DNA from 2 places in the Paraburkholderia sp. MM5496-R1 genome. Region 1 is predicted to be linked to the other one. Evidence: predicted binding sites of a transcription regulator. Region 1 holds the regulator's gene; the other holds the start of a gene.
The links. The regulator FNR, encoded in region 1, switches genes on or off when oxygen is low (the NO sensors DNR and NnrR bind a similar motif). The targets are predictions, from matches to a motif close to TTGATNNNNATCAA.
Positions count from the first base shown of each region.

Region 1 (11,912 bases):
GAAATCGTCGGCGTGGTGGCCGAATTGGGCGCGGGCGTCAGCGGTTTCACGGTGGGCGAGCGGGTCGGCGTGCCGTGGGTCGGGCGCACCTGCGGCCACTGCCGCTACTGTCTGTCCGCCCGCGAAAATCTCTGCGACGACGCTGGCTTCACCGGCTACACGATCGACGGCGGCTACGCCGAGCGCACGGTCGCCGACAGCCGCTACTGCTTTCATCTGCCGCCGCACTACAGCGATGTCGAGGCCGCGCCGCTGCTGTGCGCGGGTCTGATCGGCTATCGCACGTTGAGCATGGCGGGCGACGCCGAACGGATCGGCATCTACGGTTTCGGCGCGGCCGCGCATCTCGTCGCGCAGGTGGCGCGTCACCAGCAGCGCACCGTCTATGCGTTCACGCGTCCCGGCGACCACGCGGCCCAGCAACTCGCGCTGCGCCTCGGCGCGGCATGGGCCGGCGGCAGCGACGAGGCACCGCCCGGCGAACTCGACGCCGCGCTGCTGTTCGCGCCGGTCGGCGCACTGGTGCCGCTGGCGTTGCAGGCGGTCGCGAAAGGTGGCGTGGTGGTGTGCGGCGGCATTCATATGAGCGACATTCCGTCGTTCCCGTACGCGTTTCTGTGGGGCGAGCGGCGCGTGGTGTCGGTCGCGAATCTGACCCGCGACGATGGGCTTCAGTTCATGCGCAGCGCCGCCGAGACGCAGCTCGCGATCGAGACCACGACTTACGCGTTGCGCGACGCGAACCGCGCGCTCGACGATCTGCGCAACGGCAACCTGACCGGCGCGGCCGTGCTCGCGGTCCGCCCGTGATCCGCTAGCGAGCCGTTGGCGCTTGATACAGATCAAGCCGCGCGCCGCGTCGGCGTTCATCATGTAAGCGCGAACCGTTGGCGTCCCCGTCACGGGCCGAGGTGTGAAGCGACGCGGTTGACGCGCCGCCTCGCGGTGCGACGATCCGAGGAGAGCCGATGAACACTGCTGCCGGGCGCAACACCTTCCACCGCGTGATGATCGCGTCCGCGGGCGGCAGCGGACTGCCGCTCGGCACGCGCGTCGCCCGGCAGTTGGTCGCGGCGGATGCGCGCTTTCGTCTCGTCGATATCGTTTGCAATCCTGCCGCGCTTTATCCGACGCTGATGCTCAGCTATCCGGACTGGTGCGAGGCGCATCGCGCGATGCTGCACGGCGCGCAGGCCGCGCTGCGCGACGCGGTGATCGCGTTGCACGGCGTCGTCGCGGCGACCGACGCCGAGATCGTCGATCTCACCGCGCTGCATCAGGGCGCGGCCGAAGCGCTCGCCCACACGGCGACGCAATGGGACGCGGATCTGGTCGCGGTGGCCGCGCATCCGCGTGAACATCGCTGGGACAGCCGTATCGATCCCGAGGAACTGGTCGCGTCGATCGGGCGTCCGGTGCTGTACATGCCGGCGAGGTCGACCGACGCGAGCGATGCCTCGGCGGTGAGCCGCGTGCTGGTCGCGATCGATGGCAGCGACACCGCGCTCGACGCGCTGCGCACCGCGCTCGCGGTAGCGCCGCCCGACGCGCGCATCAAGGTCGTCTACGCGGCCGACGACCGCTTCGCGTGGTGCGAATGGCTGCCGTTCGAAGTCGTGTCGCAGCATCGAATCGATGTCTTGCGGCGCGGCGCGGCGATGCTCGAACAAAGCCGGCGCGCGGCCGAAACCGCGTTGCTCGAGTTCGACGATGATTGCGGCGATGCGTCGAGCGCGATTCTCGACGAAGCGCAACGCTGGCACGCGGACCTGATCGTGATGGGTTCGCACGGCATGCGCGGCGCGCCGCACCCTTTGCCGGGGCACGTGACGTCGCGCACGCTGCGCGACGCGGCGTGTCCCGTGCTCGTGTGTCCGCGCGGCGCGTCGTCGTTGCGGGCGGACGACGTGCCGCACGGCGAGTGGCGGGAGCCGTATCTGGGCAGTCCGGGCGGGCCCTTTTATCTGTAGCAGGGGCGCGCCACGCGCGTTGACAAATCCAACCTCAGTGGAGAATCGGCATGTACCAACATATCCTCGTCGCGCTAGACGGCAGTACTTTCTCGAAACGCGCGCTGAAAGAAGCGGTGAATCTCGCCGCGTTGACGAAGGGCGTCGTGCATCCAGTTTATGTGGTCGACAAGACGCCGCTCTTTTCCTATGCCGGCTATTACGACCCGCTCACGCTCGTCGAAGCCTTGCGCCAGGACGGCCAATTGGTGCTGGAGGAGGCCGAACAGGCCTGCGCCGCCGCCGATGTGCCTTGCCGCCCTGAAATGATCGAGTCGGAGAGCCTGTCCGACGACGTCGCCGCGATCGTGCTGCGCCACGGCGAGCAGATCCACGCCGATCTGCTTGTGCTGGGCACGCATGGGCGACGCGGCGTGCGGCGCCTCGTGATCGGCAGCGTGGCGGAGCGGGTGCTGCGTTTCTCGACCTGTCCGGTGCTGCTCATGCGCGAGCCAAGCACCGAGGATGCGCCAGCAGAGTAACCCGCGACAGCGGGGCGCGGCAGCGCGTGAGCATTACGCGAGCGCGTCGGCCGGTATCTGGATCGAGATCCTGAAGCCATGGCCCGGCGAGCTGGTGAACGACACGTTGCCGCGCAACTGCCGCACGCGTTCGCGAATGCCGAGCAAACCGAATGAATCTGTTCCCTGCGACCGATCCAGCGCGACACCCACGCCGTCATCCTCGATATCGAGCGATACGATGGGGTCCGCGCAGGTCATGTCGATGCGTACGCGGCTGGCCTTGGCGTGCCGCGCGACGTTCGTCAACGCCTCCTGAACGATGCGAAACAGCGCCGTCGCCGCGAATTCGCCGCACACCGGCTCGGCCGGTTCGAGATGCACGCTCGAGCGCACGTCGTAGCGTTTCGTGAAGTCTTCGGCCAGCCAGTCGAGCGCGGCGGCGAGCCCGAGGTCGTCGAGCAGCGGGGGCCGCAGATCGGCGGCGATACGCCGCAGCGAAGCGGCCATCCAGTCGATCTGCTTTTGCAGTTCATGCGTCTGCGCGGCCAGCGGCTCGGTGTCGGCCTGGCTTTTCAGCTTCGCTTCGAGCAGCGCGACGCTCATTTTCAGCGCGGTCAGCCGTTGGCCGAGATCGTCGTGCAGTTCGCGCGCCATACGTTTCTGCTCGTTTTCGCGGGCGATCTGCACGTGGGTGGATACCTGATCCGCGCGTTCGAGTTCCGCGAGGCGCATACGTTCGGTCAGGTCGCGCGTGATCTTGGCGAAGCCGAGCAGCGCGCCCGACGCGTCGTGCACGGCGGAAACGACCACGTTGGCCCAGAAACGCGAGCCGTCGCGACGTACGCGCCAGCCCTCGTCCTCGGTGCGGCCTACGGCTGCGGCGATTTCCAGTTCGCGGGCGGGCTTGCCGGCCGCGATGTCTTCCGGGGTATAGAACTTCGAGAAATGCTGGCCGATGATTTCTTCGGGCGTGTAGCCCTTGATGCGCTGTGCGCCGGGATTCCAACTGGTCACGCGGCCGGACACGTCGAGCATGAAGATCGCATAGTCCTGAACCGCATCGATCAACATGAAATAGCGATCCTCGACGGGCACGTCCGACACGGACGCCGCACTGGTGAAGCAGGAAGACTCGCCGCTCGACAGACCTATCGCTCCTCCGGGTGGTCACGCAAGGTCGCGCACCGCAACGCACCGAGTTATATCAGTTCGGGAGCGCTTGTTCCACCCCGCACGTCCCGCGAACGAACGTGAGGCGAGCGACGCGTCGGCGTTCAAACCCGAGCCAGTCCTTCCGCGTCTTCGATGCGGATCGTTTTGCCGTTCGCCTTGACGAGGCGCTCGCGCTGGAACTTCGAGAACATCCGGCTCACCGTTTCGAGCTTCATGCCCAGAAAGCAGCCGATTTCCTCGCGGGTCATGCGCAAATGAAACTCCGCCGCGGAAAAGCCGCGCGCCTTGAAGCGCTTCGACAGATTCAGCAGAAACGTCGCGACGCGCTGTTCGGCGCTCATCGTGCCGAGCAGCATCATCTGGCTCGATTCGCGCACGATCTCGCTGCTCATCATCTGGTAGATGTGATGCTGCATCGGCTTCATCTCGCGACAGATCGCCTCGAGCTGCGCGAACGGAATGATGCACACGACGCTGTCTTCGAGCGCGATCGCATCGCAATTCTGCTTGCCCTCGCCGATGCCGTCGAAGCCGAGCGAGTCGCCGGCGATCTGGAAGCCAGTCACGTGCTCGCGGCCGTCGCGATGCATGACCACGGTCTTGAACGATCCGGCACGGATCGCGTAGATGCTTTGAAACGCGTCGCCCGCGCGATACAGCGCATCACCGCGTTTGATCGAGCGCGTCGAGCAGATCAACGTGTCGAGTCGGCTCAGTTCGTCGGATGTCAGCTCGGGCGGCATGCAGATCGCGCGCATCGCGCAGGTGGAGCAGCGCGGCACGGCGTAGCGTGTGGCCGCGGTGCGTGGCACGACGTGGATCGGTACGACGTGCGAACTGCGGGGCGCGTCGTGGCGGGGTTCACAGACTGCGGCAACTTGCATGATCTGCTCCTGGCGGTCAGGCCGGATGCGCACGACGCGCATAGGCAATCGCTTCGATGGCACGGCAGGCGAGTTCGAACTCCGAGGTCTTGTCGAAGCAGAAGTCGGCGCCCGCCGCTTCGCACGCTCGGCGAAACGCCGTCGTGCAATGATTGGTCAACACGATGCTGACGATGGACGGCCGCACCCGCGACAGCGCCGCGAGCAGCAGCAGATTGGTCTTGCCCGAGAAGCACGGGTCCAGCACCGCGACATCGGCGCGACTCGCGACGATGTCGTCGAACGTGTGCTCGACGCCGGCGGACTCGCCGGCGATTTCGATGCCGGGAATCAGCGCGATCAGGCAAGCAAGCCGGCGCCGGACCTCGGTCGCATCGTCGACGAGGAAGACTCTCGATAAGGTGGCTGGCGGAGCGGTGTCCATACCGACCAGTATTGGCGACCTCATCTCAGAAATATATCGGCGGGGATTTAAGCGGCGCTAGGAGTTCGGGTAATGTTGTAGGAATATTCCTAGTGCATGGCTGGCGATGGGGTATGTAGCCGAGTGCGAGTACACGGCTACTTTCGACGTGACGGCTTCGAAGGTCGCAGGCATGCAGTTGATTAAGTAATCACGGAACAAGCCGATAAAGACCCATTGACCTGCGTCAAGCCGCGCGGCGGCGCGCGCTTCACACTGTCGGCGCGGACACGCGACGGCACCGCTTCGGTTCATGCCAGCGCTTTCACAGGGAGTCCAACATGTATGCACGAATTCTGGTTGCGCTCGACGACAGTCCCAGCGCGCAGCGCGCCTTTGCCGAGGCGCTGAAGCTCGCGAAGCTGACGGGCGCCACACTCGAAGCCTGCTGCGTGGTAGGGCACGGCAAGTGGTCGGACAATGCCGATGTGGCTTTCGAGCCGGAACCGGCGGCCGCGGCGCAAGAATTCGCCAGCCGCGCGCTCGATGCGCCGCGCGAGCTGATGCGCGAGGCGCAGGTGCCCGGCGGCGTGCGGGTGATCGACGCGTACGCCGAAAGCGTGTCCGCGGTGCTCGCGCGCGTCGCCGACGAAATCGAAGCCGATCTGATCGTGATGGGCACGCACGGCCGCCACGGCGTGCAGCGCTTTCTGCTCGGCAGCGTCGCGGAGTCGCTCGTGCGTGCGACCGACAAGCCGGTGCTGATCGTGCGGCATGACGAACCCGGGCACGCGCGGCCCTGAAGCGCCGCGTCGCGCAGCCGTGGCGCGATCGCGTGGGAGCGGCCGCGCAGCAGCCTGGTTTTCGCGGCTCAGCTCAGGTGAGTTCGTTTTCGGCGCAGGCCGGGACTGACCGATCGCGCGTCGCGCCGTTCGCGTGCGCGGGAACCATCAGCACCGGGCAGCTGGCGCTGCGCAGCACGCGCTCGGCGACGCTGCCGAGCATCAGTCGTTGAACACCACGGCGGCCGTGCGTGCCCATCACGATCGCGTCGGCGTGCCATTCGAGCGCCGCCTCGACGATGCGATGCGCGACGTCTTCGCCGGTGATCGCGGCTTCGACGGTGCGGGCCGTGCCCTTGATCCCGCGCGCGGTCATCCGGCTCTGGGCATCGGCCGCGATCCGCTTGCCTTCCTCGATGAAGGCGTCCTGGATCACGCAAGGGTCGAAGCCGGGCGCGTCGTAGGCGATGACGGGCACGTCGATCACGTACAGCGGCTGCAGCTCGGCGCCCGATTCGGCGGCAAGGGTCAGCGCGGCGTCGAACGCACGGGAGGCGGTGTCGCTGCCATCGAGCGCGACGAGTAGGCGGTGAAACATGGCGGACTCCTTAAGCGGTCACTTCAGTGCGACAACAGCACCGGCACGGTCATCGACTCGAGCATCGTGCGCGTCGCGCCGCCCAGTACGACTTCGTGCAGACGCGAATGCGCGTAGGCGCCCATCACGATCATGTCGCAGCCGAGGTCGGCCGCCTGCGACAGCAGCGCGTCGCCGACCGGCGTGCCGTCCGCGACGCTCAGTTCGCGCACGTCGATCTTGACGCCGTGACGTGCGACGGTGAGTGCGATGTCGTCGCCCGGAACCGTGTCGCGCGGCGGACGATCGCCCGATGAATGAACCGTCAGCAGCGTCACTTTGGACGCGTGCGCGAGGAACGGCAGCGCGTCGTGGATCGCGCGGGTGGCTTCGCGGCTGCCGTCCCACGCGATCAGCACGTGGCGGCCGGGCGCCGCGAAGGTGCCGCCCGACGGCACCAGCAGCACCGGCCGCCCGGCCGACAGCACGACGTGCTCGACGAACTGTTCGGCGACGAACGCCTCGGGATCGGTCGGATCGGTCTGCCCGAGCACGATCAGATCGGCGAGACGCGCATAGGGCGGCACGACGTCGTTCGCGTAGCCGTTCGCGGCGATCCAATGACCGTCGACGTTCGCGCGCGCGAGTTCCGCACGAAACAGCCGCTCGAGCGCGCTGGCACGCTCGTGCCGCAGACGCTCGTGCTCCGCGTAGTAGTCGGCGGTGCCGGCCATCACGAAGAACGCGTGCCGCGGTGGCACGTACGTCGAAAACAGGCCGGTCAGCGTCGCATGAAAGCGGTGTGCGAGCTGCAATGCGATTTCGAGGCGCGGATGTGCACGAACGCTCGTATCGAGGTGAACGAGAATGCTTTTGTAGCTCATCGCCAAAGCTCCGTGACAGAAACGTGGGGAAACGGGCGCAAGCAGGCTCGAGCCCGTCGTCAAATGGAGTCTAAGGGCCCGGCGGCCGCGGCTGTTGATGCAGATCAAGCGCGGGCCGCCGCGCGCTCAGTACAGTGACGGGCACGCTCGACGGTTTGCAACCGCGCCTGGCAATCCTATGCTGTGCTCTGGAGGGCAGCGATCATGATTTCCGAATCCGATGCGCCGCCCGGGCGCCCCGCTTCACCGTGGACCTCGACGGCGTCCGGACCGCCCGAAGGCTGGCTCGACTACGCGGCGGCGTATCAGACCGCACAGGGCGCGGCACACGAGTACGCCGAGCGGTGCTTCGCCGACTGGAGCAAGTCGATCGCTTTCGTCGCGCAGCGCGAGGCGGACTGGTTCGGCGAGGCCAACCGCGCTTGCGCCGCCTGGTATGCGTGGTGGCAGGCGGGGTACGGCATCGCGCCAGGCGTCGCGCCGCTCGCGGGCGGCCTGAGCGCATGGTGGTGGAGCTCGCAGAACGCGCTGCCGTTCGCGGGCGTCGTTTAGCCGCGCGAGCCGGCAAGGCCGGCGCGCGCACCGTCAATGGCAGACACGGCAAGGAGGAGTTCAGATGGGAACGGATCGCGTGGCATTGGTCACAGGCGGGATGGGCGGTTTGGGCACGGCGGTCAGCCGGGCGCTTCATGACGCGGGCATGACGGTCGCGGTGACGCACTCGACGCACAACGATCACGTGTCGACATGGCTGCAGCACGAGCGCGACACGGGGCGCGACTTTCACGCTTACGAAGCCGACATCGCCGACTTCGATTCATGCGCGCGCTGCGCGCAACGCGTGCTGACCGAACTGGGCGGGGTCGACGTGCTGATCAACAACGCGGGCATCACGCACGACACGAGCTTCGCGAAGATGAGCAAGGAGCACTGGGACGCCGTGCTGCGCACCGATCTCGATGGCCTGTTCAACATGAGCAAGCCGCTGTTGCCCGGCATGCTCGAGCGGCGCCACGGCCGCATCGTCAACGTGGGGTCGGTCAACGGTTCGCGCGGCGCCTACGGGCAAACCAATTATTCAGCGGCCAAAGCGGGCGTGCACGGCTTCACGAAGGCACTTGCGCTCGAAACCGCGAAGCACGGCGTCACGGTGAACACGGTGTCGCCCGGTTATCTCGCGACCGCGATGGTCGAAGCGGTGCCGCGCGAGATCCTCGACACGAAGATCCTGCCGCAGATTCCGCTCGGCCGGCTGGGACGTCCGGACGAGGTGGCGGCGTTGATCTCGTTTCTATGCTCAGAGGAGGCGGCTTTTATCACCGGTGCGGACATTGCGATTAACGGGGGTATGCATATGCATTGAGGGTGCTCGCCTTCACCGCGCTTGACCCACGTCAATGACCGCCTTTCTGGCAAGAACAAGATAAGCCCCATAGCAGGCGCCTGGACCCTGAGTCTGCGCGGAACAGGTTCGATCGACACTCGCAAGGGGAGGCGAAGATGGGCATCGACATGCAGATCGTCTACCTTGGCTTTGCGGGTGCCGCTCCGCTCGAAGCGGAAGCAGGTGCGCAACTGGTGCGTCTCGCGCGGTTTGGCGCGCTCGTGTCGCACTGCCATCTCGCCATCGAGGCGTTGCGTCCGGGATCGGCGCATCCGCTGTATGACGTGAGGCTGGATCTGGTCACGCCCGCGCGCGAGTTCAAGCCCGTCGCGCACTGCACTGACGACGACGCCAAAGCGGCGATCCGTCGCGCGTTCGATGCGGCGGAAATGACCCTCGAAACAGCGATCGGCACCGAGCGTGGGAACTGACGAACTTGCGTCGTGACGTGACGCTCGGCGTTCGTCAGATGCGGACTGCTGACGTTTTCCCGGCCACCTCACGCCGATTTGCGGTTTGCCGAACCTCTGGCCGCGCGGCGCGGCCGGCAAACCTTCAACGCGGCGTGCTCGACATCGCGCCAGAATTCGCAGAGCCCCGGATGAACCGCATCGCGCCAACGCGGCCCGATGAAGAGGTCGTAGTGATTGCACTGCTCGATGGTGAGCTGCCGCGCGGCGCGCATCGGCGATGCATCGCACAGCGCATGCGCGCAATGCGTTTGCCCCGCGCCCGTGATCTCGTCGCTGTCACCCTCGATCGAGCACAGCGGGGTATCGCGCAGCGCGGCGATTCGTACCCGGCGCCCGGCGACCGACCACAGATCGCGCGGCAACAGATGTTCGTGAAACACCACACGAAGCATGTCGAAGAAGTAGCACTCCGCCATGTCGAGCACCGCGGCATATTCGTTTGCCGAGCGCAGCGCCTGCTGCGCACCGGGCATGTCGCCGGCGAGCCATCGGGACCAGTAATCCGCTTCGAGTCGCAACTGCCGCTCCGGATGCGCGGCAAAAATCGCGGTCTGCTGGATGAAGCCCGGATACACGAGACGCCCCGCGCCGCAATAGGGCGGTGGAACGATATCGATCGCATGGTCGTGAAACCACTCGAGCGAATGGGAACTGGCGAAGCGGTCGGTGATGGTCGGGTTCAAACGGGTATCGATCGGGCCGCCGAGTAGCGAGAGGCTCGCGATCGGCGCCGCCTCGTCCATGGCGAGCAGCGCCGCGGCGCCGAGCGCAGGCACGCTCGCCTGACAGATCGCGATCACATGAACCGGCGAACCGAACGCGCGGGCGGCGCCGACGAAGCTTTCGAGCGCCTGCACGTAGTCGTCGAGCGATAGCGGGCCCGCTTCGCGCGGCACGTCGCGCGCGTCGGCCCAATCGGTCACGAACACGTCACGTTCCTCGAGCAGCGTTTCGACGGTCTCGCGCAGCATGACTGAGTGATGTCCGGCGAGGGGCGCGCACAACAGCACCGGCAGTTTTGCGTCGGTAGGGGGTGTAGAGGGGTTGCGCTTGAACCTGAGCAGCGCGCCGAGCGGCAAGGAGGCGACGACGCTTTCGTCGACGGTAACGCGGCTACCGTTGCCGGCAACGGAGTGGATCGCGAATGTCGGCGTTCGTTCGAAAGCGCAGGCGGATCTCAGCAGCCAGTAGCTGAACGCGTCGGCCGCCTGCTCCGGGCCGAGCCAGCCCGCTTGCGGGCGCGGCCCCGACTCCGGTTCGGACAGAACTCCTCCGACCATCGCGCGCGCGAGGCGTTGCTGTGCATCGATGAAGGCGTACCACATGATGAACTCCGACGTTCGTCGATCATGAGGGCAGCGTGGCCGCACCGGCACGAACTCGTGACGCGGATACCGTCGCAAAGCTTACCGCGAAACGTCGCGGCGAGGGGCGCGAAATCGGTGCGCGCGGCGCGCCAAGCACGCCGCGTGCAAGAGGCATTGCGCGTTTTCCCGGCAGGGTTTTCACGCGATGGCGTGCGTCTGAAACGGAGCTGAAAGTATCGGGGAAAGCGAACGACGTCGAGCGTGACTCATGGTTCGTGTCGACGGTTGACGTGGATCAACGAGAGAGGCGTTGCGGGCCATTACGCTGACGATGGCAGTCGCTCGCGACAACCCCGAGGAGCATCCAATGGCCATATCAGCAAACGCGCAGGAAGGAACCTGGTCCGTGAGCGTCGAGACGCGGGAGGCGCAGGAAGGCGGGTTCCTGTCGACGATCCATGTCAAACATGTGTCGCCCGAGGGTGACTTCGAACGCACCTTTCATCAGTCGCAGGTGTTCGCCGTGGAAAGAGAAGCGGTACTCGAAGGCTTGCGCGAAGGCATGACGTGGATCGCGCTGAAGACGACGCGGACCATCGGGGTGTAACAGCGCACCGCGCCTCGCGTGCTCGCCGCAACAGGCAACGCGTGCGAGGTAGCGGTGCTCGAGCGTCGCGATGCGTGTCTTCAGATTCCGCTCGTCGGATCGACACGTGTCGCGGGATCGCTTTCGACGACACTGCGCGTCGCTTCCCAGTACGGTTCGCGATGATAGAACTGATGGACCGACGTCCCCCATGCGTGATCGGCCATTGCCGGCCAATGGTCCTTGTCGAAGCCCGGCGAGCTTTTCACCTGCTCGGCCGTGGCGTCCAGCTGGAAGCACTTGCGGTCCGTGTCGAGCGTCAGCGAACGCCACGGGATCGCGTGCAAGGTCCCGCCGATGCCGAGGAAAGCGCCCTCCGTCAGCACCGCATACGCGATGCGGCCGCTGCGCACGTCGAGCATGATGTCGGAGATTTTGCCGAGGTCCTGGCCATCGGAAGAGATCACCTTGTTGCCGTCGAGCGTCGCGGCGGCCATGACCTCGGGTCCGGGACCGTCGCCGACGCCGCTGCCGGCGATACGTGCGCCGGCGCTGGGCTGTACGGGAGTCGCGGAGGCGTTCGGGTCGAGAGGATCGAGCGGGTTCATGTCGAAACTCCTGATTTCCACGGAATACCTGCCGTTCGCAAGACCCGTACCCGAGACCGGATTCGAAGACTAGAATAAAAACACGCCGTGTCGAGACGGCTGCGCTGCGCCCGGATAGGGGGAGCGATCATGCGTTGTGGAATCGTTGGTCTATGCACTGGCGTGGCGGGCGTATGTGTGTTGTCTGGCTGCGTCTATTACGGTCCTTATTCGTACTATCCGGGAGCCGGTGGCTATTACGCCTGCACCAGCGCCACTGCCACCGGCCCCGCGCAAGCATCGTCTGGCAACGCGCCTGTGCCGGCGAGCGGTACGGCGGCCGCGAATCCGGCGCCAAACGACTTGCCGTTGTCGGGACAGAATTGCACGTACGTCGCG
Region 1 is NZ_JBNDLT010000001.1:841,675-853,586, reverse strand. Features, by position in the region: gene OKW38_RS04320 (zinc-dependent alcohol dehydrogenase family protein) at 1-810, shown strand, start outside; gene OKW38_RS04315 (universal stress protein) at 969-1,970, shown strand; gene OKW38_RS04310 (universal stress protein) at 2,021-2,491, shown strand; partial or broken gene OKW38_RS04305 (hypothetical protein) at 2,451-2,591, opposite strand; gene OKW38_RS04300 (PAS domain-containing sensor histidine kinase) at 2,525-3,625, opposite strand; gene fnr (fumarate/nitrate reduction transcriptional regulator Fnr) at 3,748-4,530, opposite strand; gene OKW38_RS04290 (response regulator transcription factor) at 4,547-4,954, opposite strand; gene OKW38_RS04285 (universal stress protein) at 5,275-5,736, shown strand; gene OKW38_RS04280 (universal stress protein) at 5,810-6,313, opposite strand; gene OKW38_RS04275 (universal stress protein) at 6,337-7,176, opposite strand; gene OKW38_RS04270 (polyketide synthase) at 7,381-7,728, shown strand; gene phbB (acetoacetyl-CoA reductase) at 7,793-8,539, shown strand; gene OKW38_RS04260 (hypothetical protein) at 8,677-8,991, shown strand; gene phaZ (polyhydroxyalkanoate depolymerase) at 9,060-10,358, opposite strand; gene OKW38_RS04250 (hypothetical protein) at 10,708-10,947, shown strand; gene OKW38_RS04245 (PRC-barrel domain-containing protein) at 11,028-11,534, opposite strand; gene OKW38_RS04240 (hypothetical protein) at 11,664-11,912, shown strand, end outside.

Region 2 (11,912 bases), on a different contig from region 1:
CATTTCGACGCTCAGCGCACTGCGGTTGAGCCAGCCGCGCGCCGCGACAGCGAGTCCTGCGGCCGCGCAGAAGAGATAGACGTTCTGCACCATCGCGCCGGCGCTCGCCGACGCAAAAGGTTTGCGCTGCGACGGTGCGATGTCGTGCATGCGTGCAAGATCGGCGACGTACACCAGAATCGTGTCGTCCAGCAAGTCGGCAGCGAAGCGGCGCGTTAGATGTTTCATGAACACGTCGTCCTCGTGCAAGCCGGAACTGCAAACGGCACACCGTCATCGTGTACCTCCGCGGCATTTAATGATTGACTCAAATCAACCGGCTTTCGCGAACATGGGGCTGTTCGAGGCCTGCCGTCAGGTGATGTCACCCGCTTGATCCGAGTCAGCCAGGATCGCCACCAAAAAATTGGCGACGTTTCAAGCGGGTCTATTCTGAACACATCGGAGCGTCGAGCGTGGCCGCACTCTGGTTATCCGCGCCGCTTCCGTCGGCTTTGTTCAAGCCACGAACTTTCACTCTCACAGGTACCGGCCATGCATATCCATTTCCCGCAGGAACGTCCCGAGTACTGCGCGCGCGATCTCGTCGTCGCCTTTCCGGCGGAGGTCGACGGTGAGCGCGTGCAGTGCGCCATTACCGCGGAGGCGCTGGAAGACCACTTCGGCGCGCCGTCGTTGCGTGAAGACGATCTGATCGAAGCGTTCGATACACACCGGCTGCCCATCGAGGCCGCCGCGCGAAATTTGCTGAAAGAAGTGGGCGCGAAGCCGGTCATGATGCACAGCGGCTACTTTCGCTTCCGCGATTGAAGCCGCGCGGCCGGGCCGCTGATCGGCCCTTTGACTGCGCCGCGCTACGACACCACTTCGGCAAGTGGGCGCCGCGACGAATGCCGCACGGCGCCGCCACGGCCAACCCCGATCAGCAGTTGCGGGACGGCGTCCAGATTGAGCGCGGCGCGCAGGCGCTCGCGCAGCGAAGCCGCTTCGATCGGTTGATTCAGGTAGGAAGCCGTCATGCCTTCGGAGGCGGCGGTGAGCAGCACCCGTTCGAGCGCCTGCCCGGCCGCGAGCCATGCGGCCGCGTCAGCCGTGCCGGTGCCGATGCACAGCAGCAATGGGCGAGCCGGCGACGAGTGTCTGATGCGCTGCGGCGGGCTTGACTCCGATCAAACGGCGGCGAGCGTGCGCGGCTAGACGCGGGCGAGACCTTCCCTGTCGAGAATCCTGATCTGCTTGCCGTGGGTGTCGAGCAGGCCGTCCCTCTGAAACTTCGATAGCATGCGGCTGACGGTTTCGAGTTTCATCCCGAGGTAGCTGCCGATCTCTTCCCGCGTCATGCGCAGATGAAATTCCGCCTGCGAATAACCGCGCGACTTGAGCTTGCCCGACAGGTTCAGCAGGAACGTCGCGACCCGCTGGTCCGCGGACATCGTGCCGAGCAGCATCATCAGCGTCGCCTCGCGCACGATCTCGCCGCCCATCAACCTGTGCACATGCTGCTGCAATGCCTTGACGTCGCGGCACATGGCTTCGAGCAAATGGAACGGGATGATGCAGACCTTGCTGTCCTCGATGGCGAGCCCATCGCAGCTATGCTTGCCTGAACCGATGCCGTCGAGACCCAGCACATCGCCCGCAAGATGAAACCCGGTGACCTGTTCACGGCCGTCGCGATGCATCACGACGGTCTTGAACGAGCCCGCGCGAACTGCGTAGATGCTCTGGAACGAATCGCCTGCGCGAAACAGGGATTCGCCATTTTTGATCGTGCGCGAAGGGCAGATCAGCGCGTCGACCCGTTCGGTCTCTGTCGCCGTCAGACCTTCCGGCAAGCAGGAAGCACGCATCGCGCAACTCGGGCAGTTGGCGCCGCCGTGCTTCGGCCGGGCCGGTGCGAATCCGGGATCTTTCAGCGCGTGCAGCGGAATCTGCGCGATGGTCCGGGTCTGGGAATATTCGGCAACGTCAGACATGATGGGCTCCGAGATGGTAGAGACCGCGCGCGCAATGCTCGTGGGCAATTCGCTCGATGGTGTTGCATGCAAGATCGAATTCACTGGTCTTGTCGAAGAAGTACTGCGCGCCGTTGGCGACGCACGCCTGCCTGAACCACGTGCCCGAATGATTCGTGAGTACGATCGTGATCACGGTGGACATGCTCTGCGCGAGGTTGCGCAGCAGGTCGATGCCGCTGCCGCCGCTCAGATGTAAATCCATCACCACGACGTCGGCTGCCGTCGCGCCGATGCCGTCCAGTGCCGCACCGGGTTCCTCCGCTTCACCGACGATCTCGACGCCTTCGATCGCACCGAAACGCGCGGCGATCCGTTTCCTGATCGAAATCGCGTCGTCCACGAGGAACACGCGTACGGCCGGGTGTGACGGGCTTGTGTTCATGGCTCGAAGTATCGGCCGCGTCATCTCAAAATAAAATCAGCGGGGAACGAGCTTCGGGTAGGCGAGCGGGAAGTGTTGTAGGAAATTTCCTACACACACTCTGTGACGGCAAAGCAGCCGCGCGAGGAGCCACGGATGTGACGGGGGTCACGACGGAGCGGACCCAGTGACAGCGGCGCCGTGACGGCGCTAGATTTCGTCGTCTTCCCCGAGCAGCTTGTGGCGCAGCGCGTAGCGCACCAGCGCGGCTTCGTGCGGCATCTGCATTTTCTCGAGAATGCGGGTTTTATAGGTGCTTACCGTCTTGCTGCTGACACATAATTCGGTGGCAATTTCCGTGAGGGTTTGTCCTGCGGCGATGCGCCGGAAAACGTCGAATTCGCGATCCGACAGGCGCTGGTGGGGCAGTGTGTCGGCGGGCTCGTTCAGGCTTTGCGCGAAGCGCTCGGCCATCGCGAGACTGACATAGACGCCGCCGGAGGCGACCTTGCTCACCGCCGAGACCAGTTCCGCGCTCGCGCTCTCCTTGGTGAGATAGCCCGATGCACCGGCTTTGAAAGCACGCACGGCGTACTGTTGCTCCGCATGCATGGTGAGTACGAGAATGCGCAGGGCCGGCATCTCGTCCTTGATCTGCTTGATCAACTCGACGCCGTTGCGCCCCGGCATCGACAGATCCAGCACCAGCACATCGGCTGGGTGCGAGCGAACCAGAGCAATCGTACTGACGCTGTCGCTGGCTTCTCCGGCCACTTCGAAGCCGTTTGTGTTTTGCAAAATATGTCGCAGGCCATCGCGCACGAGCGCGTGATCGTCGGCTATCAGCACGCGAATCATGTTAGCGTCTCCTGCTGTTGCACGGCCGCGGCCGGGAACGTGACGGTCAGTGAAAAGCCCTTGCCGCTGGACGTCTGTATTTCGACGGTGCCGCCTAGCATATGCGCACGTTCGCGGATCCCGAGCAGCCCGAACGATTTTTCGGCGCGCGCGTCCGAACGGCCCACACCATGACCGTTGTCCGCCACTCGCACAATGCAGGCGTCCTCTTCGCGGCGCACCGTCAGCGTGACGAGCGTGGCTTGCGCGTGGCGGGTGACGTTGGTGAGCGCCTCCTGCACGATGCGGAATAGTGTGGTTGCGCCTGCCGGCGTAAAGGGTGTGTCGCCGACTTCGATGTCACGTTTCACCTCGATGCCGTAGCGGTTCGTAAAGTCGTTGGCGAGCCATTCGATGGCCGGGATCAGGCCGAGATCGTCGAGCATGACCGGGCGCAGGTCGGCCGCGATCCGGCGCACCGACGCGACCGTCGCGTCGATCAGCCGTCGCATGTCGCTGAGTTGCCGCAGAATCCCGGACTCGGCGGTGGCTTCGAGCGCCTGTTCGACCGATGAAAGGTCCATTTTCAGTGCGGTCAACTGCTGGCCGAGGTCGTCGTGCAATTCGCGGGCAATACGGGTTTTTTCGTCCTCGCGAACCATCTGCAGATTGGCCGACAGTTCGCGCAATTCCTCGCGCGATTTGCGCTGCGCGTTCTCCGCTTTGACCCGTTCCGTGATGTCGCGCAGCATGACTGTGTACAGCTTGCTGTCACCGTCGGCCACCTGGGAAATCGACGCTTCGATCGGAAATTCTTCGCCGTTGCTGCGCAGCCCGAATAGCACGCGCTGCTGTTTGCCCATCTGGCGGTCGGCCACGCCCGTGACGCCGAACTGGTCGACATGCCGCTCGTGCGCCGCGCGAAAACGTTCCGGAATGAAGCGCGACAGCGAAGCGCCGAGCGCGTCCGCCGCGCTGCAGCCGAATACCTGTTCGGCCATCGGGTTGAAGATGACAATCTTCTGTCGTTCATCGACGGTGATGATGCCTTCCATCGACGAGCGGATGATCGCCATCATGCGTGCCTCGTTGACGCTCGACTGGCTTCGCGCCTCGCTAGTCAAGGTCGAGACGCCGCGTGCGCGGGCAAGCAGAAAGGCCACGACGGCGAACAGACAGGCAGCGGCGATGCATGCCGTCAGCAAGCTGTTTTCCCGGAGCGGGGCTTCGCGCAGCGACCATTGCGCCAGCCAGCGCCAGATGCCGAGCGCCAGTGTGAGCCCGACCACGAAGGCGAGCGCGCCGACGAGCACAGGGTGTCGTACATAGGTCGCGACTCGCGACCGCGAGGACGGCCCGGGCGCGAAGGGCGTTTTGTCGCGAAGGGGCATGCGCGCCTCGATGGATAACGGATAACTCACGACGCCGGCCGACGGCAGCCTTTGCGATGGGCGACAGACCATGCTGCGCTGTTTATTTTGCGCGATTCGCACGGATCATGCCAGTAGCTGCAGGCGATGACGCGAAGCGCAGTGCCTGAAAGAGGGTGGTCGAAGCCAGACGCCCGGCGCTTGATCCGCATCACACGTATTTCGGGTTTGAAACCGCAGAATCCGTTTCGAATCAGTGCGACATCAGCACCGGCACGGTCATCGACTGCAGCATGGTTCGCGTAACGCCGCCGAGCAACCTTTCCTGAACGCGCGCATGCCCGTACGCGCCCATCACCAGTAGATCGATATGACGGTCGGCAAGCATGTTCAACAGCAGCGCGCCGGTCGATACACCGTCCACTCCGGGCGTCCCGGCGAATCCCGCCTCGATGCCGTGCCGCGCGAGCCAGGCGGCGACGTCGATGCCGGCCGGTTCACCGCTCTGCGAATGGCGCTGCACCGTCATCACGGTGACGAATTTCGCTTTCTTTAGCACCGGCAGTGCATCGGCCACGGATCGCGCGCTTTCGCGGCTGCCGTCCCACGCAATCAACACGTTTTGCCCGAACGACCGGACGGCTCCGGCGTAAGGCAGTACGATGGCCGGGCGGCCCGCACTCATGACCACGTCCTCCACAAAATGGCGGGCGATATAGGACGAAGGCTCCTTCGGATCGGACTGACCGAGAATCAGAAGGTCCGCGTGGCGAGCGTGCAAAGCCGCTGTTTCGACCGCATCACCGGCTGGCGCGCGCCATTCAACGCTCAGGCCGGCGCGCTCGCCGGCCGCCAGGAAGCGTGCGTGGGCGTCCTTCAGATTGGCGTCGCGTTGCGCTTCCTGCGCAGCCACCCAGGCGCCTTCTCCATCCAAAAAGATCGGTCGCGCGAGTTCCTGGCACACCACGTACAAGCCGATCAGATGCGCTTCGTACCGGCGGGCCAGGTCGAGCGCGAATTCGGTGCGCGCGGCGCTATACGGACTGTCGTCCAGATGCACGAGCAGGGTTTTGCAGTTCATGATTGCTCCTTGGCAGCTTCGGCCGTTGGCGATTGTTCGCCTGTAGCCGGGTTCATGCAGTGCGCAGAGATCAGAAGCACCGGGCACTGCGCGATGCGCAGAAAGCGTTCGGCAACGCTGCCGAGCACCATCCGCCGGAAACCTCGGCGCCCATGGGTGCCTATCACCACCACGTCGGCCTTGAACTCGGCAGCGGCGCGCTGGATGCATTGCGCGACGTCGTCGGCGACCGGATCCGCCTCGACGATGCGCGGTGAGCCCGCCACGCCGGCGCGGCGCATGCGCGCGGCGGCGTCGTCGGTCACATGCGCGCCTTCTTCGAGAAGCGCGCCGCGGACGTAAGAGGGATCGTAAGAGGGCACGTCATACGTCATGAGCGGGACGTTCACGACATACAACGGCTGCAATTGCGCGCCGGCTTCGTGTGCAAGTTGCAAGGCGGCGTCGAGCGCATGACTCGACGTTTCACTGCCGTCGACCGCCACCAGAATCTGCTTGTACATGGCGAACTCCCCTTAAGGAGGCGGCTTAGGGCCGCGCCTGCAGAGCGCCTGCGATTGTCAGTGCGACATCAGCACCGGCACGGTCATCGACTGCAGCACCGTGCGGGTTGCGCCGCCCATCACCAGTTCTTGCCAGCGGGCATGGCCGTAGGCTCCCATCACGAGGAGGTCCGCACCGAGCCCGGCTGCTTCCGATAACAGGGTGTCGCCAACCGACGCGGCCGGACCGGCTTCGACGTCCTTGACTTCGACCTTGATGCCGTGCCGCGCAATCACCGCTGCGATGTCGGCGCCCGGAAGACGGGAGCCCGTTTCCCTGCGAGCGCCGTTGACCGCGACGATCGTGGTGAGCCGCGCTGTGCGCATGAACGGCAGCGCGTCATGCACGGCACGGGTGGCTTCGCGGCTGCCGTCCCAGCCGACCATCACATGGCCGCCGGGGGAAGTGACGCTGCTGGCGTTCGGCACCAGCAGCACCGGCCGGCCCGCGGACATGACCAGGTTTTCGGGGAAATAGTTGCCGACGTACGACTCCGGATCATCGGGATCGTCCTGGCCGGCGATGATCAGATCCGCGCAACGTCCCCGGTGCGGCACCGCGAGACTGGCTGACTGATCGACGGCGATCCACTCGCCCGCCACCCCGGCCCGGCTCAGCTCCGCATGGAAGAGGCGTTCGAGCGCACCGCGCCGCTCGGCGCGCAACTGCTCATGCGTCGCGTAGTAGCTGGCGGTGCCGGCCATCACGTACAGCGAGCGCGGATCGGGACTGAACAGGGCGAATACGCCGGCCAGATGGGCACCGAAGTGCTTCGCGAGGCGCAGCGCGATTTCGAGCCGCGGATGCGCGCGCCGGCTCGTATCCAGATGAACGACGATGGTTTTGTAGCTCATTGCAAAGCTCCCGGAAAGTGAATGGGCGGCGCCCGACCATGTGAACTGAGTCTATGAGCCGATGGCGCTGCGGCGTTGATTCAGATCAACCGTGCGACTGGTGGGGCGGGGACAGTGGAACCTGAAGACGACGGGGCGCGCCGGTCCGCAAACGCCCCGTTCACGGGCGCCCTGAGCCTGCCAGCGCACGTTCCGCCGTCAGCTTGGCGAGTGCGGCGGATGCGAGCCTTACGCGCACGCTGTCGGCACGGCTCGTGAGGATGATCGGCAGCCGCGCGCCGAGCACGAGACCAGCCGCGTCGGCGCCGGCGAAGTACATGAGCTGTTTGGCGAGCAGGTTGCCGGCTTCCAGATCTGGCGCCAGCAGGATGTCCGCCTGACCGGCCACGGGCGAATCGATCTGCTTGATTTTCGCGGCCGCCAGGCTGATTGCATTGTCGAAGGCGAGCGGGCCGTCCACTAGCGCGCCCGTGATCTGACCGCGCGCGGCCATGACGGTCAGCGCGGCAGCGTCGAGCGTGGTCGGCATGCGCGAGTTGACCGTTTCGATCGCGCCGAGGACCGCGACCCGCGGGAGTTCGATGCCCAGCACGTGCAACAGGTCGATGGCGTTCTGGCAGATATCGCGCTTATGGTCGAGCGATGGCGTGATATTGACCACGGCGTCGGTGACCACCAGCGGCTTCGAATAGGCCGGCACGTCCATCGCATAGACATGGCTGATGCGCCGCGAAGTGCGTAAGCCGGATGTCCGCGCGACGACCGCGCCGAGCAGTTCGTCCGTGTGCAGACTGCCTTTCATCAACGCGGCGACCCGGCCGGTCGCGCCCATTTCCACGGCACGCGCAGCCGCCGCATGACTGTGCTCGACCGCTTCGATCGGCACACCCGCGAGGCTGAGATTGGCGGCCTCGGCAGCGGCGCGGATTTTGGCTTCGGGGCCGATCAGCACCGGTTCGATCAGGCCTTCGTCGCGGGCTTCGATCGCTGCCAGGATGGCTTCTTCCGAGCAGGGGTGAACGATCGCCGTGCGCAATGCGGGACGCACGCGCGCCTGCCGCATAAACGCGTCGTAGCGGTCGTGACGTCGCAAGGCGACTTCGGCATTCGCGGTGCATGGCCACACTACCGGCATCGACGGTGCAACGACCGTTGCCGTGCCGAGCAGCACGCTGTCGCCTCTCTGGTTCGTGCAGCAGATGTCGAGCAGGACGATGCGTCCGTCACTGCGCTTTTCCTTCACCTTGACCATCGCGGTGATGGTGTCCCCCGCTGAGACAGGATGACGGAACTGCAGGGTCTGGCCGAGGCAGATCGTGCCGGGGCCGGGCAGCCGCTTGCCGAGCAGCGCGGAAATCAGCGCGGCGGTCCACATGCCGTGTACGACTCCATGGCCGGTCAGCGCGCCCGCGGCGATCGCCGCATCTTCATGCGCGGGATCGAGATCGCCCGATACGGCCGCAAACAGATCAATATCGTTCTGCAGGGCCACGCGTACGAGCGACGCCGACTCGCCGATTTCGATTTCGCCGAAAGTGCGGTTGCGCAAAAGGTTGTCGTTCACGATGGCTCCGACACGACACGATGCCGTGTGAGTTTCAGGTACGTCGATTAAGTCATGCCGAGGCTCCGGTGAGTTGATCTGCATCATCTGTTTCGGAGACGCGGCTGCTGGCGTCCTGCATTCCGTCAGACCGGCGCACGCTGACCGACGGTATCGCACAGCGCTTCGGCGAAGCGTTTGAACGCATGCAGCGAGCCCCCGATGCTCTGGTATTTTTCGCGGCCGATCTGTCCGTCGAGCGTAATCAGCAGCCCCGACTCGCGCGCGAGCGCGAGGATGGCATCGAATTCAGGGATCGCGTTGCGCGCGTCCTGTGATGGTTCCGCCGATGTCGCGGCGCGGGCGAAAAAGGCTGTGTCCGACATGGCCGGTCTCCTTACGGGTCTACCTCGGCACGCGCACCGGGCGCATCGCGAGGGCAATCGATTCGGGCTGTCACGAATCCAGTATGGGTCGGCACCCGGCCGGTACAAATCAGGTGGCACCGAGCTTCAGGTAGGACGTTCTGCATGCTTGTCAGGTTTTTCCTACGCAACGATGCGCCGTCATGACGGCCAGGTTCGTCGCTTGATATGGATCATGAGAATTCGCTCAACCGCGCCTATGCTCGTGGCATGCGCTGCGAATCCAGCATGCGAATGCACAACCGCATCGCACGTTCACTGTGACCGTGTCGCGGCGTGCTTTTTCCTGCTTTTCTCTTACCCGGGAATAAACATCAGCAGCGCGGCCACGCCCATCACCAAGGTGGCGATCGAGCCGAGCACGATCAGCGGTTTGCTGGCCGTGAACGCGCCCATCACCGATTTCCTCGACACGAGGATCATCACGACTACCAACAACGGCACCGCCACCACGCCGTTGATGACCGCGCTCCAGAACAGCGCCTTCATCGGGCTGATCGGCGAATACTGGATCACGAGCGCGGCCAGCACGCTGACGGCGATGATCGCGTAGAAGCCGCGTGCGTCGCGCACCTTGCGCTCGAGCCCCTCATGCCAGCCCATCGCTTCGGATAGCGCATACGCGCCTGAACCCGCCAGCACCGGCACGCCGATCAGACCGACGCCGAGGATGCCCGCCGCGAACAGGAGGTAAGCGAAGTCGCCGGCGAGCGGTCGCAACGCGCTCGCGGCCTGTGCCGCCGTGGTGATATCGGTCACGCCGGCCTCGTGCAGCGTCACGGCGGTCGCCAGCATGATGAAAAAGGCGGTGAGGTCGGAATAGAACATGCCGGACCATGTGTCCCAGCGAATCCGTTGCAGCTCGCGGGGCGCCGCGCCGGCATCCATGATGAGCGCGGCATCACCGCGATGGGCGTGCAGGTCTTCTACTTCTTCGGAAGCCTGCCAGAAAAAGAGGTAGGGGCTGATGGTGGTGCCGAATACGCCGACGACCATCGCCGCCGCGTTGCCGTTCAGCGTCAGATGCGGCCACAGCATGCGCCAGCCCACTTCGCGCCAGGGCACGTGAACGGTCAACAGCACGACGGCATAGGCGAGCAGCGAGACCGTCAGCCACTTCAGAAAGAACACGTACCGATGGTACGGCACGAAAACCTGCAGCAGCAGCGTGCCGAACACGAAGCAGGCCGTCATCAGGTGCCGGTCGACGCCGCTCACCAGTTCCGCCACTTCGCCCATCGCGGCAACATCGGCGGCGATGTTCAGCACGTTCGCGACCAGCAGCAACGACACGACGCCCATCAGCACGACAGGTGGGAACGCGCTCTTGATGTTGGCGGCGAGCCCTTTGCCGGTCACCCGGCCGAGGTTCGCGCACATCGACTGAACCGCGGCCATCAACGGAAAGGCGAGCGGCATCGTCCATAGCATGTTCAGGCCGAACTGCGCGCCAGCCTGCGAATAAGTGGCGATGCCGCTCGGATCGTCATCGGCGACGCCCGTGATGAGGCCCGGACCGACATGGGCCAGCGGATGCTCCTTCAGACGCGCGAGCAGCGTCCGCAGGCTTTTGGTATGCCGCAAACTGTCGACTTCCACCCGATCACCTCGCTAATGGTCCCGCAGCGTCGCGAATGCCTTGTAGACGATCCGCGGGTCATGCTGCCCCTTGTAGACAGCCGGTGCGGCCCGATCGAGCCCGAGCAGTGCATACACCGCGTTCTGCGCCGAGCGCACCGAGTATTCGACGGTGAACACGACGTCGTCGGGCAACTCGCAGAACTGCCCGATGAAGGCGAGATTGCGCCATTCGTCAGGTACCACGGCAGGCCGGTCGCCGCGACGGCGCGGCAGGAACTGGCTCGTGATGAACGGCATCATGCAGGGAATGCAAACCGCGTGCTCGAGGATTCGGGCCGACTCCGACTGCATCTTCAGATGACCCACGATCTCCGTCAGGATCTCGCGACCGGTGCAGGCCTGCATCGGCTTGTCGACGAAATCGCCTGGCTGATCGACTCGCAAGCCGTACCCCCAGAACACCTGCACGTCCGCCGGCTGACCGATGAAATGCGGCTGATGCGGCAGCACGATAGACACGAGCCAGTTCGACTCCGGAAAAGTAATCAGGCCGCCTTCGCCGGGCACATTGCCGGTCAGATCGCGGATCAGCCGGAACAGCGTCGGGTCGCGCAGCGTCACCGTGAAGGAGAGCCACTTCGACGCGTCGACATGATCGGCGAAGATGGACGGATGACCGAATTCCGGCCGGCCCGCGGCGATGTTTTTCCACAGGCTCCAGGCCCCCGTTGCGTCGACCGTATCCAGCGGCGCGGGACGGTCCATGCCGCCCAGGCTGGAGGCGGCCGTCATCGAGCCGAGCGTGACGATCACCTTGTCGGCGGGATCGACCGGCAGATCGAAGCGCCCGTGCGCCGTTTCGCCCACTATTGCGCTGACCCGGTTCAGTGGGCCCGTTTCGTCGAAGCGAAGCTCGGTGACCCGGGTGTCCTGCCGGAATGCCACGCCGTGGTCGTCGAGCCAGCGGCGCAGCGGCCGGATCATCGAATCGTACTGGTTATAGACCGTGCGCATGATGCTGTGCAACTGGTTGAAACCGGTGGACATATGCGCGAAACGCAGCAGATAGCGGCGGAATTCGACCGCGCTATGCCACGGCTGGAATGCGAACGTCGTGCACCACATGAGCCAGAAATTGGTTTCGAAGAAGGAGGTGTCGAAGTGATCGGCAATCCGGCTAGCGCCGAGCATCGCTTCCGGTTCGATCGACAGGCGGCCGAGCGTCACCAGATGCTTTTCATCGAGCCCGTAGGCCGGCGCGTCTTCGCGTTTGCCCGCGCGCACGAGCCGCGCTCGCGA
Region 2 is NZ_JBNDLT010000002.1:570,037-581,948, forward strand. Features, by position in the region: partial or broken gene OKW38_RS09400 (nitroreductase family protein) at 1-177, opposite strand, end outside; gene OKW38_RS09405 (DUF1488 domain-containing protein) at 535-810, shown strand; gene OKW38_RS09410 (nitroreductase family protein) at 855-1,118, opposite strand; gene OKW38_RS09415 (helix-turn-helix domain-containing protein) at 1,194-1,976, opposite strand; gene OKW38_RS09420 (response regulator) at 1,969-2,400, opposite strand; gene OKW38_RS09425 (response regulator) at 2,590-3,237, opposite strand; gene OKW38_RS09430 (PAS domain-containing sensor histidine kinase) at 3,234-4,607, opposite strand; gene OKW38_RS09435 (universal stress protein) at 4,840-5,667, opposite strand; gene OKW38_RS09440 (universal stress protein) at 5,664-6,170, opposite strand; gene OKW38_RS09445 (universal stress protein) at 6,228-7,064, opposite strand; gene OKW38_RS09450 (bifunctional enoyl-CoA hydratase/phosphate acetyltransferase) at 7,225-8,628, opposite strand; gene OKW38_RS09455 (hypothetical protein) at 8,754-8,993, opposite strand; gene OKW38_RS09460 (NRAMP family divalent metal transporter) at 9,330-10,631, opposite strand; gene OKW38_RS09465 (oleate hydratase) at 10,644-11,912, opposite strand, start outside.
Region 2: a site for FNR is predicted at 7,140-7,153, ahead of OKW38_RS09445 (universal stress protein). Genes of this name have one in related genera too.